DNA from 2 places in the Paenibacillus sp. JT22N12 genome. Region 2 is predicted to be linked to the other one. Evidence: a T-box and tRNA genes for the amino acid it is inferred to sense, from the RefSeq annotation. Region 2 holds a T-box; the other holds one or more tRNA genes.

Region 1 (7,216 bases), on a different contig from region 2:
CGGTTGAGCAGAAAATAATCTGTTCAGCCGCTTTTTCATTGGAGATTCACTAAATATGGCCACCTCCGGCTGAATTTGCGAAGGTCTGGAAATGATTGGATATCGCCTCGGCCAATCGTTCCTTTTGCACCGGTTTGACGACAAAATCGCATGCGCCGCTTCGAATGGCCTCAAGGACCATTTCCCGCTGTCCCATCGCGGAGCACATAATAATTTTAGCTGCCGGATCGACCTGCTTGATATTTTTGAGGGCGCTGACTCCGTCCATTTCGGGCATCGTAATATCCATGGTCACAAGCTGGGGTCTTACTCTTTTATAGAGATTAACAGCTTCAATGCCGTTGCCGGCTTCCGCTACAACCTCAAGACCCAGACTCTCCAGAAGGCCGCGCATCATCATGCGCATAAATGCGGTATCGTCGACTACCATTACTTTGATTCCATTCATGGTCATCGCCTCCTTGTCTTAAGCCGATCATATCAGGGCAGTCTGAACAAAAACTGAACGGACCGCTGGCTAAAAAGCGTGAACAGCGCAAGCTCCTGTGTCAGGATTGCATTTAAGCGGGGGGATGATTATAATTTCAGATAGGTTATCATGATCGATAAGGAGAATGATATGAATTATATTATCGCTTTTGTGTTTGCTATTGCTATTGTTATCGCACTTATACCGCCGCTTCGCAAGCTGGCACTCAGGATCGGATTTGTGGACAAGCCCCAAACCAACAACGAACGCAAAATTCACCGGGAACCGATTCCGCTGACCGCAGGCATTGCGATTTATGCTGCCTTTGTCATTTTATATCTGATATTTGTTCACGATAATTGGATCAAGACCGGGGCTATTCTCGGAGGCGGCCTGATCATTCTGATCATCGGCCTTGTTGACGACTGGTACAAGACGCATGGCAAGGAATTTGCCTCGCTGCCAAAATTTGTGGTTCAGATGGGTGCTGCCATTCTGGTCTACAGCTCGGGGATTGTATTCAGCGGCTTTGAGAATCCCTTCACAGGAAGCTATTACGTACTTCCCGAGTTGTTCCAGTTCCTCTTCACCGTCTTATGGATTTTTGGCGTAACAACGGTAATTAACTTTACAGACGGGATTGACGGCTTGGCCAGCGGATTATCCGCTATATCGGGAACAACGCTTCTGGTGGTCGCGCTTGTAATGGGACAAGGCGAGTCGGCGATGATGGCTACGATTCTTGTAGGCGCATCCCTGGGTTATCTGAGATACAACCGGCCGCCGGCAAAAGTGTTCATGGGCGATGCAGGAGCTACTTTTCTTGGCTTCATCCTTGCCGTTATTGCGCTTGACGGAGCCTTCAAGCAGGCGACAGTCCTGTCCTTGTTCATTCCGATTCTTGCGCTCAGCGTTCCGATCCTGGACAATGTCCGTGTTGTGATCTGGAGGATGATGAAGGGCGTTCCCTTCTACAAGGCAGACGCTTCCCAGGCGCATTATGTATTGTTAAAAACAGGCATGAAACCGGTTCAGGTGGTATCCTTCCTGTATTTAATCAATATTTGCACCGGTTTATTCTCCATCATATTGTTGCTGATTCAATAATTAAGGAAAATAATGTTGACATTCTCATAGATAAACGGTATAGTATTGAATATTGAGCGAAAATGATTTTCTCGCTAATATGCGGTCGTGGCGGAATTGGCAGACGCGCTGGATTCAGGTTCCAGTGGTAGCAATGCCGTGGAGGTTCGAGTCCTCTCGACCGCACCATACCTTTAAACTAAACTAACTCTTCTCAAAGGAAGGGTTTTTTTGTTTGTTCAGCACCGGCTTCGTCCGGTTACTGCTCTTGGCGTTTTGCTCCACTTCATGAAAGGCATACATTTGGAGACTATCTCATATTTTAATTCAGTATTGCATTCATCAAGCTTTCGTTCTATAATGTGCCTACACCAGTTGCAATTAAATCTGAGGATTGCTGAAGGCTGGCAAGGAGAGATGAATATTGATGTATTATGCTTTATGATTACAGCCATGGTCATGCACATTGTGTTAAAAAAAGAGCATACGGGGAGAGATGGATGTGGACGTTTTAGCCATGATTATTGAAATCCTATTAGGTCTAGTGTTTCTGATGGCGGGTTCAATGAAGGTTTTTGGCACCAAAATGCAGGTGGATAGTTTTGCCCATTTGAAGCTGCCGCAATGGTTTCGGGTCTTTACCGGTCTGACCCAGTATATAGCGGTGATCGCGCTGGTCATCGGCTTCTGGGAGCCAAGCTGGTCGGCGTGGGCTGGCATCTGGCTTGGATTTATCATGCTGGGCGCTGCCGCCGCTCATATCCGGGTCAAGGATCCGGTAACCGCGTTATTGCCCGTAATCGTGCTGCTGATTCTATCCGTTGCGGTTACTCTGCTGCAAAGCTCGGAGCTTGCGAATTTCCCGGGTTAATGACGGTTGTTCGGGCATCCAAATTATCAATCGTCAGCTTCAACAGGCAGATGTGTACAGGCGATACTATAGAAGTCAAATCAAAGAGAGCCAATCACGACTGGCTCTCTTTTTCTAATAGATGCACCAAAGGCAACAGGTTGAATAGAATTTGCCACAGACGGGTAAAAAACATATAATGTGCCTATATTACACACATATTGAAATTCTGACATGCTGTAATGAAGAAGGGAGTGAGCGGTAATGAGCACAGCGAATAAACGAATCGATTTCGGGCCGCCGCATTTCAAAATCGCCATTCATGCCGTTGTCTGGCTAGCCCAAAGCAGGGGCATTTTATCAAGTGCCATGATTGCCAGCCAGGTGGATTCCCATGCCACTTTCCTGCGAAGAGTTCTTCAAGCCTTGGCCAGCGCCGGAATCGTGGAATCCAAGGGTGGTCGTGAGGGAGGATATATTCTCAAAAAAGATACTGCCGCGCTTACGCTCGGAGATATATATGATGCAGTCAACACGGGAGGAAAAGAGCCCGCTCAAGAAGCGGATTGCGGGGAGGCCGGGGAGTTTCTGGATCTGGAGCTGGAAAAAATTCTCCACAATGCGGAACAGAACACTATTCAGTATCTTCATCAATTCACCATTGATCATGTCATGTCCAGGGTCGACTTCTTCAACGTTTAGGGTATATCACACCAAATAATAAGTCCGGCACGATCAACAAGAAGCACGTTTGGGGCTACTCATGCACGAGGACCCAATTTTTTTTGGGAAGGGGGCCCCGTCTTAATTTACACCTGCCAAAACCATGTGCTACTATGATGGTAAACGTTTTCAGAAAGGGGATGCATTAATGAACCGGATACAACGATTGACTCCGATCCTTAAGAGCTTTGTGGAAAAAGGACCGGCCGGCTGCGCCTTAACCGTTGTCCGCCGCGGGGAAGTATTATACCAGGACAGCTTCGGTTATGCGGATCTGGAGAAGAAGAAGGAAATCAGCACGGATACCATTTACCGAATTTATTCGATGACCAAAGTGATTACCTGCACCGCGGCGCTCATGCTTTACGAGAGAGGACACTATCTGTTGAACGATCCGCTTGAGGAGTATCTGCCCGAGTTCAAAAATCCGATGGTGTACCGCTACAACGAATTTGGCGATATGACGGTATCTCCCGCGGCCAACCCGATTCGCGTCAAGGATCTGTTCACCATGTCGTCCGGTCTTACATATGGCGGGATTGGGACGGAAACCGAACGGCAGACCCGCGTTATGATGGAGAACGCCGCCGCCACGATGAATATGCGGGAGCTGTCCAAGCAGCTTGCGGCCATCCCTCTTGCTTTTGATCCCGGCACGCATTGGAAATACGGCACAAGCCATGACGTCCTGGCCGCTTTGATCGAGGTGCTGTCCGGCCAAACCTTTGAAGAGTTTCTGAAGCAGGAAATTTTCGGACCGCTCGGGATGAACGATACCTCGTTCAGAATCTCAGATGACAAGCGGGACAGGTTATGCGTGATGTATGACAGTGCAGAAGACGGCAAGCTGACCGTCAACGACAGGATGGATACCCCTTTTCAGCCAGGATGCAGATACGAAAGCGGCGGGGGCGGCCTTCTGTCGACAACCGGCGACTACAGCCGGTTTGCGCAGGCTCTGGCGAGGGGCGGCGAATTGGATGGCGTGCGGCTTCTCAGTCCGAAGACGATTCAGCTGATGCGGACCAACCATTTGAGTCAGCAGCAGCTCAAGGATTTCAGCTGGGCGCATATGAACGGATACGGTTACGGCCTTGGAGTCCGCGTGTTGATGGATCCGGCGGCGGGCGGAAACAACGGCACGATCGGTGAGTTCGGCTGGGCAGGTCTGGCTGGCTCATGGACGCTGATTGATCCGCACGAGGAATTGTCCGTCGTTTATATGCAGCAAATGCTGCCAAGCCGCGAGCCTTATTTTCATCCAAGGCTGCGGGCCGTTATATACGGAGCGCTGTAGCAGGAAATATAGCCGACAGTGCGGCACTTTGACAAGTGCTGTTTCAATGTGACTTCAACACTCCACGCAATAGATACTATATGGTAATAGAACAGCAAAATCCAAAAACCAGTCTATCACGTTCAATCCGTGATAGGACTGGTTTTTTATTTTTTCCGGGCGGTTCAGAGCGTTCTATACGGTTCCGGGGGAGCTGGTGCGCATGTCAGGCTGACCGCTTTTTTTCCAGATCAAGAAGTATGTTTGCTTATACGATTTTAAATGGATACAAGTCGATACACTTTGTTTACAATTTTCAGAAGATTTGTCTATATCCATCTTTTATAACTAAGAGAGCAGGTGATAGCGAAGAGACAAGGAACAAGGAGAGGAAGACAGCATGATAAAAACCGGATTATTTCTGACAGGATTCATGATAGTGTCCGACCCCGGCGTGGCAGCAATAGCAAATCTGATCCATCATAGAGCTTCGCTCTATTTGCATGAATGAGGTGGCTGACATGCAAAAACCGATGAGGCCGGCTCGCACAGGACGCAGAATCGTTACTATCTTCATATTATTCCTGCTGTTCTGCACATTTGCAATCTATGAAATCAATCATAATTCATCCAAGGTCGTAGGGATGCTCGCAGGTCCCGAATCACCGTCCGCCACATCTTCAGTTGTTGACAAGCAAACGGGGAAGTATAAAATTGTCATTGATCCAGGCCATGGCGGGCATGATCCTGGAGCTCCCACAATCAGCGGATTAGAGGAGAAAGCCTATACGCTTGCCCTTGCGCAGGAGGTATATGATCAGCTGAAGCAGGACCCGATGTTTGATCCTTATCTGACCCGCAGCGACGATACATTCGTCTCATTGGATGACAGGGCGAAATTTTCGAATGACTTGGAGGCGGATGCCTTCATATCGATTCATGGGAACACCTATGATGACCCGGAAGTCAGCGGAACGGAAACCTATTATTATTCCGATAGCAGCATACAGCTTGCGGATGTCATCCAGGAGCATATTCTCGCGGCCAACGGCTTTAAGGACCGGGGCGTGCGCTATAATGATCTGAAGGTTCTTCGGCTTAACGAGGTTCCGGCCATCCTGACTGAAGTCGGCTACTTGTCCAACGCAAGCAATGAAGCTCTGCTGCTGGATCATGACGGACAAGCCCATATCGCCCAAGGGATTATAGACGGACTCAAGGATTATTTTGGCGGACAGGCTCCCTGATGAAGTCGACCTTCCCGACCTTCCGGCTTATGGCAGCCGGGGGTCTTTTTCTTATAAGTTTCAGTATGTACAGGTTTCACTTGGCTTTGCCGCGGGAGAGCGGAGATAACTCATTCTTCTTGTAAGTGCTGCATTGCTGCCTTATAATAGTTAACATATCAACTAATGGGCTTCTTGATGGGCAGGAGGTGATCAGCTAATATGGTTCTGCCTGATAATGTTGTGAAATTGATTCATGATGTCAATTTGGAAATTGCCTTTCGTATCAAGAAAGATCTGGCTCCTTACGGGATTACGCCCGAGCAGGCGTTGATCCTGATCCTTCTGAAGGAAAGGGACAAGCTTTCCCAGAATGAGATTGCCGGCAGGTTAAACAAGGATAAATCAAGTATAACGAGAATGATCATAAGTCTGGAACAAAAGCGGATTATCCGCAGGAGGGTCCGGGAGAATGACCGCCGGTATTTTATCGTCTCTTTAACGGAGACAGGGTTGCGGCTTGCTGGGGACATATTCCCTATTGTGGACCATATTCCGCGTCTTGCAGTCGAAGGAATAGCAGATCATGAGATGCAGGAGCTGCGCAGACTGCTTGCCAAGATTCGGGAGAATGTGCACTAATCCAGGTTATGGACAAGCGGCTGGTGAATCAACTATTTTAACTGCGGAGGTGTATGCACAGTATGAAGAGCAAGCTGGAGCAGCCCAAAATCCCGTCAGACCTGCCAGATATCTCCGACCGGATGCATGCGCTGATGACCAAAGATGAATTCAGTCACGGATGCATTGAAGATATCACCATACATAGCCAGGAAGCGGCCCGGGTTTCATTTGAAAAAATAGTGTTCAGGAATGTGACCATTGCAGAGTCGTCATTGCCTAATGCTGAATTGACGGACGTTATTTTTGAGAAATGCGATCTGTCGAATGTCGATTTCGCCGGGACTTTCCTGCACAGGACAGAGTTCAGAAACTGCAAATTGATGGGTACGGATTTTACAAAGAGCAGGCTGCAGCATGTTTCTTTTCTCAGCTGCCTGAGTGATTACGCCTTGTTCCGGTTCGCGAATTTCAAGCAGGTTGAGTTTGAGGAATGCTCTTTGGTCAGCGCCGACTATTATCAGTCTTCTTTGAACAAAACCGGCTTCATCCGCTGCAAAATCGATCAGGCAATCCTGTCGGGGGTCAAGCTCAAGGGGATCGATCTGAGCGACTGCGATTTCGATGAATTGATGGTGGAAATCGATGACTTGAGGGGCTGCATCATTTCGGCGGGGCAGGCTTCGACATTTGCGGGCCTTCTGGGCCTGATCATTAAATAGCCAATGATGATGGGGGCAGAAAATGTATCAATATACGGATCAACACTACGAAGCAGTGGATTTCAGCGATCGCGATCTGCGGGACGGCGAGCTGCTGCGCTGCACATTTGAACGCTGCATATTCACGAATGCTTCCATGGAGGAAATGACGAACACCGGCTGCCGGTTTATTGAATGCAATTTTCACGGTGCGATGCTGAATGCTTCGATCCATACGGAATCGGCCTTTTTGAATTGCAATTT
Region 2 (7,216 bases):
CTTTGACCACAGCTCTTCGGCGATATGCGGCGCGAGCGGAGACAGCATCTGAACAAAATGCTCGACTGCTTCCCGGGGGAGCGATTCTGCCTTGTACGCCTCATTGACGAATATCATCAGTTGACTGATCGCCGTATTGAAGCGCAGATGCTCGTAATCGTCCGTTACCTTCCTGATCGTGCGATGCCAGGTGCGCTTGAACGCATCCGTCGTTTTTGCATCCGATATTTTCGCATGAAGAGCGCCGTCTTCCCCGATCGCCATCCGCCATACGCGGCTGAGGAAACGGTACATCCCTTCCACACCGTTGGTATTCCATGGCTTCGTAGCTTCAAGCGGTCCCATGAACATCTCATACATCCGCAGCGTATCTGCCCCGAACTCATTGACAATATCATCAGGATTGATGACATTGCCCCGCGATTTGCTCATCTTCTCATTATTCATGCCAAGAATCATGCCTTGATTGACCAGCTTATGGAACGGCTCCTTCGTATCCACAATGCCCAGATCGTACAGCACCTTATGCCAAAAGCGCGCATAAAGCAGATGAAGCACAGCATGCTCCGCGCCGCCGATATACAGATCCACCGGCAGCCACTGCGCCTGCTTCTCCTTGGAGCAAAGCTCATTCTGGTTGTGAGGATCAATAAACCGCAGATAATACCAGCAGCTGCCCGCCCATTGCGGCATCGTATTGGTTTCGCGGCGCGCCTTCATCCCCGTTTCCGGATCAATCGTCTCCACCCATTCGGTCACATTCGCCAAAGGCGATTCGCCCGTCCCGGAAGGCTTGATCTGATCGATTTCCGGCAGCAGCAACGGCAGCTGGTCATCCGGAACCGGCTTCATCGTGCCATCCTCCAGATGAAGAATCGGAATCGGCTCCCCCCAATAACGCTGGCGGCTGAACAGCCAGTCGCGAAGGCGGTAGGTGATTTTACCTTTGCCCTTGCCGTTCTCCTCCAGCTTGCGGATCATCAGGGCGATAGCCTCTTCGTTGTTCAATCCGTTCAAATATTGCGAATTCACATGGGGACCGTCTCCGGCGTAGGCTTCCCCGGTGATCGTCCCGCCCTGAACAACCTCCACTATAGGCAGATCAAACTGCTTGGCGAATTCCCAGTCGCGTTGATCATGGCCCGGTACTGCCATAATGGCCCCGGTGCCGTATCCGGCAAGAACGTAATCGGCGATCCAGATCGGTGTTTTGGCTCCGCTCACCGGATTGATGGCATAGGCTCCTGTAAATACGCCTGTTTTGTCCTTGGCCAAATCTGTGCGCTCCAGATCGCTTTTGCGTGCGGCAGACTCCTGGTAAGCTTCCACGGCAGCTTTCTGCTTCGCCGTCGTAATTTGAGCGACAAGCTCGTGCTCCGGCGCCAGCACGCAGTAGGTTGCGCCAAAAAGCGTATCGGGCCTTGTCGTAAACACGACCAGCGATTCCTCATAGCCGTCGATGGCAAAGGTCACTTCTGCTCCCTTGGATTTGCCGATCCAGTTGCGCTGCATGTCCTTGATGCTTTCGGTCCAGTCCAGTTCCTCCAGATCCTCAAGCAGCCTCTCCGCATATTCCGTGATCTTCAGCACCCATTGGCGCATCGGCTTGCGGATGACGGGATGATTGCCCCGTTCGCTCAGGCCGTTGATAACTTCTTCGTTCGCAAGCACTGTGCCCAGCGCAGGACACCAGTTAACAGGAACCTCCGCCACATAAGCGAGTCCCTTGTTAAACAGCTGAATGAATATCCACTGCGTCCATTTGTAATAATCGGGATCGGTGGTGCTGAATTCGCGGTCCCAGTCATACGAGAAACCAAGCGACTTGATTTGTCTGCGGAAATTATTGATATTCTTGACCGTAATTTCCCGAGGATGCTCCCCCGTATCCAGAGCATGCTGCTCCGCAGGCAGTCCAAACGCGTCCCAGCCCATCGGGTGGAGGACATTATAGCCCTTCATCCGTTTGTAGCGGGAGACGATATCAGTAGCCGTGTACCCTTCGGGATGGCCTACATGCAGCCCTGAGCCGGATGGATACGGAAACATATCCAGCGCGTAAAATTTCGGTTTTCCCGGATCCTCAGTCGTTTGAAAAGTCTTGTGCTCATCCCAATACATCTGCCATTTCGGCTCAATGACCAGTGGGTTATAGCCTTGCTGCTCTGGACGTTCCTGTGACATTACCATTGCCTCCCGATTTCATTTGCTTATATTCGCATATTTTTCATAAAAAAACCTCCCGCCCCCAGCGTAAACGCTAGGGACGAGAGGATTATCTCCCGTGGTACCACCCTAGTTAACAACAGGCATGCTTTGCCGCTGCTCACTCGAACCCTTAACGCGGGCGGGACGGCACGCTTAGACAGGCCATAAGCTAATATACCTGCTTGCACGTGCGGCTCCAAGGCGAGTTCATAACCCCTCTGGTCCGGCTTGCACCAACCGCCGGCTCTCTGAATCCAGTTCAAGGAAACTACTGCTCCTTATCGACGCCAACCTAAAATGATTAGTTCGATTATAAAGAAGCACCCCCACGCATGTCAAGAGCACATCTGGATAAGTCTTCATTTTACCGCAGCGAAGAAGAGCCGCTCAGAACGGTCATCGGGCGCAGCCAGCCTAAAGTCCGCGAACGATTCCACCCTGCCAAACCCCGCTCTCGCCAGCGCCTCCAGAATCCACTTCGGCTGGTAAGCCCGCTGGACATGAATCTCTTCAAAACGGTTGTAATGGGACGGCCGTTCATCCGACTCACGGACAAAAATCGTCAGATGATGCTCGATTTCCACCCGTTCGCTGTCCAGATCGCTCGTCCAGATGTAGGCGATATCCCGGTCATCCAGCACGAAGGGCTGCTCATCCGCGTAACGCTGCAGAGTCCTGGGCGGATGCACATCGAAGAGGAAGACGCCGCCGGGCTTAAGTCCTTCATAGGTGGCACGGAAGGCGGCTTCCACATAATCCTCTTCCGTCAAATAATTGATGCAGTCGCAAAAGGAGATAACGGCATCAACCTGCTCCGGCAGCTCCCAGCTGCACATATCCTGCTGCAGCCAGCGGATGGCGCCTGCAGAGGACCGAATCGCCTGCTGCGGGCTTTCGTCCCATTTGCTCCGCCCGATGCTGAGCATGTCAGCCGAGAGATCGATACCGAATACCTGAAAACCGGAGCGAGCGAGCGGAATCGCCAGACTCCCCGTGCCGCAGCCCAGATCGACGACGGTTTGCGGGATGCCGTAGCGGTCCCAGCACTCCCTTGCAAACCGCAGCCAATCGGAATAGGGCATGTCCTCCATGAGACGGTCGTAAACGGTGGCAAACTGCCGGTAAGCACGCATCGCTTCTCTCCTCTATTCTTCTTCTGCAGGCTGCTTTTCCTGTACCAGGGTCGTCCAGCTTCCGTCCTGCACAACAAGCCCTTCCCTCATGAGCTTGCCAATCGCCCGCTTGAAAGCCGACTTGCTTATATTAAACTTCTGTTTAATGATATCAGCCGATGTTTCGTCCGAATAGGGCATGGCTCCGTCAGGCCGCTCCCGCAGAAAGGCAAGGATGCGTTCCGATTCCTCCAGCCTGCCCACTTCCTTGCGGGGAGTCATCGACAAATTGACCCGTCCGTCTTCACGGATGAACGTCACTCTGGCCCGGACACGCTCGCCCAGCCGCAGCAGCTTGGTCCGCTCCTCTGCAGGAACAAAGCCCATAACACCAAAACCGACAACACCGCCGTCAATAAGTACAAAAGAGCCAATCTTCAGCGTCTTGGTGACAAAGCCTTCCACCCATGTATTGCGCCAGGATTCCGGTGCGGAAAAAGCAAGCTCGGCAAGCTCTTCTTCAAAAGCCACTTTTGCCACGAGACGGCCGATTTTGTCATGGGCCAGGATCACATGCACTTCATCGCCGCGCTGGGGACGCAGCTCCTTGAGCTCCGGCTGCTCGGACATTGGAAGCAGCAGCTGCCGCCCGAGTCCCATCTCCAGAAAAGCGCCGATACGCGGATGGATATCCGCAACCGCCAGACGGGCGACCTTGCCAAGCGTAATGAACGGCTGCTTCATCGTTGCCGCGATCCGGTCATCGGTATCATAAAATATGAAGGCTTCAACTTCATCGTCCACTTTCGGACGGTGACCGACAAGCTCGGTATAGTGAAGCAGCACTTCCGATTCTCCATCACTCAAAAAATAGCCGTAGGGCGACACTTCACGCGCCACCCTGAACTTCTGGATTGTACCGGCTATTAAACTCATGCAAACTCCACAACTTTCGCGTCGGACCACAGCCGCTCAATATTGTAATATTCACGTTCTTCCCGGTGGAAAACATGGACAACGACATCTCCGAGATCGATGAGCACCCACCGGCCCGAGTCCATGCCCTCAATTCCGCGCAAACGCGCGCCATTGGACTCCGCCTGCTTGCGTATTTCCGTTGTAATCGCCTGTACCTGCGTATCCGAATTACCGTGGCAAATCACAAAATAATCGGCCACAAGCGAAATGTTCTGCAAATTGAGAGCGACGATCTGATGCGCTTTTTTCTCCTCGGCCGCTGCTACTACGAGCTGCAGAAGTTTCTCTGGTTTTATGGTCATTGCTCAGCCTCCCTGGCTTTTAATAGTAAATCGTTGCGTGCTGCTATGGTGAGCGGGTAAATCCGCTTCCCTTGGGCCAGTAAATGAGTGATGGTGGAGTCAAACCCGGCGATCAGCGCCTTCTCCAAATGCTGTCCGGACAGCTCGCGAATACGCTCCACTCCCGGAAAATCTCTTCCCGGCTCCATGTAATCGGCCAGACAGACGATTTTATCCATCCGCGTCATGTCTTCCCGGCCCGAGGTATGATAGCGAATCGCATCCAATACACCGGGGTCCGTGACGCCAAAGTTATGCTCGGCGACATAGGCGCCAACAGGCGCGTGCCACAGCTCTTTGTCATACTTGAGCAGATCGGGGGGAAGGTCCTCCTCGCGGATAATGGCTTCCATTCGCGACGTTTGCCAATACTTCGCCACATCATGCAAAATCGCGGCGAGCTCCGCCCGCTCGGGATCCTCCCCGTAGCGCCGGGCAAGCACTACGGATGTCTCCATAACGCCAAGCGTATGCTTCCAGCGGCGCTCCGGCATCTCGGCCTGAACAGCCGCTATCATGTCATCACGATTCATATAGACCATTCCTTTTTATAAAAGAGTGGACCTTCTCCGGCACCATGAAACGGATGGATGAGCCTTCTGCCCTGCGCCTGCGGATATCCGTCGAGGAAAGTCCGATAAGCGGCATCTGCGTTATTTGGAGCCGGTCCAGGATGTAATCCGGAAGCCGTGATTTCTCAATCGATTCCCCCGGTCGTTCCACACCGATGAAGTTGACCAGCTCCGCCAGTTCTTTGGCACGGTGCCAGCTTGGAAGGTCGTTAATCCGATCCGATCCGATAATAATGCTGAACGAACGCTCCGGATTCTGCTCCAGAAGCGCCTCTACCGTATCAATGGTATAGCTCGTTCCGCCCCGCTCAAGCTCAATATCAAGGGCCCGGAAATGCGGTTGAAAATCAATAGCCCGATATACCATTTCAAGCCTGGAAGGCCCTTCGGCTCCCGGCTCATTGTCTTTCAGCGGAGGCTGAAAAGTAGGGATGAACCATACCTCGTCAAGACCGCACGCCTCACGCGCTGTTTCCGCAGCGAGCAGATGCCCGTAATGAATCGGATCGAATGTTCCGCCCATTATACCAACTTTTATCACGATGTCCGCTCCCTTCCGTTACCATGCGCCATCCCTATGACCCTCGCAAGGTTCGCGTATTAACTGTTTTTCGGCAGTACGATTGTTTTATAGTCTTTGGATTCCTTGTAAAGAACAATGGTCTTGCCGATCACCTGTACGAGCTCCGCTTCCGCTTCCTCCGCCAGCCATTCGCCCACTTCTTTTGGATCCTCGACAGAATTGTTTAGGACTGAAATTTTGAGAAGCTCGCGCTTCTCGATCGCTTCTTCCACATGGCGGACAAGATTTTCGTTCATTCCGCCTTTGCCCACCTGAAATACGGGCTGCAAATGATGCGCAAGTGCGCGCAAATGCCTTTTCTGTTTGCCTGTCAGCATGTTGATTGTTCCTTCTTTCGTCATATTAGCGTCCAGAACCGAACGCATCAAGCACAGCCGAACGCATCGCCTCGACAGGAGCCTTGCGGCCTGTCCAATATTCAAAGGCGTAGGCCCCCTGATAGATAAACATCCCGAGCCCCCCATGAATGCTGCAGCCCCGCTGCTTCGCCTCCGCAAGAAAGCGGGTCGTCATCGGGTTATAAATCAAATCGCTCGCGATGGCGCCGGGCGCAAGCCAGCTGGCATCGACAGGCGTCTCGTCGATCTTCGGATGCATCCCGAGCGATGTCGTATTAATTATGATATCCGCTTCGCCGCATGCTTCCCGCAGTGCTTCGCTGCCGATGGCCCGCAGGATGTCTGTTTGGCCTTCAAAGGCCAGGACCAGCTCCTCCGCCCGCTGCACCGTGCGGTTCGAGATCGTAATGCTGGCCGCTCCTTCGCGGGCCAGGGCATACACGATCCCTCTTGTCGCGCCGCCAGCGCCGACAATCAGTATCCGCTTCCCTGCCAGATCCGGCTCCGCTTCCTCCTTCAAGGACCGGACATATCCGATCCCGTCGGTATTGTAGCCTACAAGACGACCATCATGGTTTACGATTGTATTTACCGCCCCTATGGCCCGGGCGCTCTCGTCAAGCTCATCAAGCAGTGGCATGACAGCAAGCTTATGAGGAATCGTGACATTCACGCCTCTGATTCCCATCGCCCGCACGCCCGCGACAAAATCTGGCAGCTGCGCATCCTTAATATGAAAAGCGGTGTAAATTCCGTTGATGCCGGTTTCCCGGAAGGCCCTGTTCATCATGACCGGTGATTTGGAATGATGGATAGGATCGCCGATGACACTATACAAGATGGTATGGCTGTCCACAACATTTCCAGCCTGTCCGGAGATTCCCGCAACGTTGTCTGCTGTATTCACTGTCTTAGCCCACTCCTTCTCAAATCAGCGCGTCGCGCAGCATGACCCGTATGCCTTTGGGGGCGTAGATATCGATAATCGCTCCCGAGGTATCATTGATACGAATCCAGCCCAGACCGGAGATCACAACATCCATATCGGAGCCGCGTTTGATCGTCAGCCGATGTCGAGTCCAAG

Evidence for each region. A T-box is a leader RNA that pairs with one kind of tRNA and senses whether it is charged. The one in region 2 lies ahead of leuS (leucine--tRNA ligase), so its partner is inferred to be a tRNA-Leu.
Region 1: it encodes a tRNA-Leu, which carries the amino acid that the T-box ahead of leuS (leucine--tRNA ligase) is inferred to sense. The anticodon was not compared.

The regions. Positions count from the first base shown of each region.
Region 1 covers NZ_JBWDNU010000001.1:1,180,703-1,187,918, reverse strand. Annotated here, with positions in the region: gene AC0YOA_RS04910 (response regulator) at 50-448, opposite strand; gene AC0YOA_RS04905 (glycosyltransferase family 4 protein) at 620-1,576, shown strand; tRNA gene AC0YOA_RS04900 (tRNA-Leu) at 1,658-1,744, shown strand; gene AC0YOA_RS04895 (DoxX family protein) at 2,058-2,426, shown strand; gene AC0YOA_RS04890 (RrF2 family transcriptional regulator) at 2,670-3,107, shown strand; gene AC0YOA_RS04885 (serine hydrolase domain-containing protein) at 3,277-4,425, shown strand; gene AC0YOA_RS04880 (N-acetylmuramoyl-L-alanine amidase family protein) at 4,926-5,651, shown strand; gene AC0YOA_RS04875 (MarR family winged helix-turn-helix transcriptional regulator) at 5,853-6,272, shown strand; gene AC0YOA_RS04870 (pentapeptide repeat-containing protein) at 6,335-6,973, shown strand; gene AC0YOA_RS04865 (pentapeptide repeat-containing protein) at 6,996-7,216, shown strand, end outside.
Region 2 covers NZ_JBWDNU010000002.1:792,289-799,504, reverse strand. Annotated here, with positions in the region: gene leuS (leucine--tRNA ligase) at 1-2,184, opposite strand, end outside; T-box leader at 2,260-2,502, opposite strand; gene AC0YOA_RS08890 (class I SAM-dependent DNA methyltransferase) at 2,568-3,341, opposite strand; gene AC0YOA_RS08885 (CvfB family protein) at 3,354-4,256, opposite strand; gene rsfS (ribosome silencing factor) at 4,253-4,600, opposite strand; gene yqeK (bis(5'-nucleosyl)-tetraphosphatase (symmetrical) YqeK) at 4,597-5,172, opposite strand; gene nadD (nicotinate-nucleotide adenylyltransferase) at 5,162-5,749, opposite strand; gene yhbY (ribosome assembly RNA-binding protein YhbY) at 5,812-6,111, opposite strand; gene AC0YOA_RS08860 (shikimate dehydrogenase) at 6,137-7,039, opposite strand; gene yqeH (ribosome biogenesis GTPase YqeH) at 7,059-7,216, opposite strand, start outside.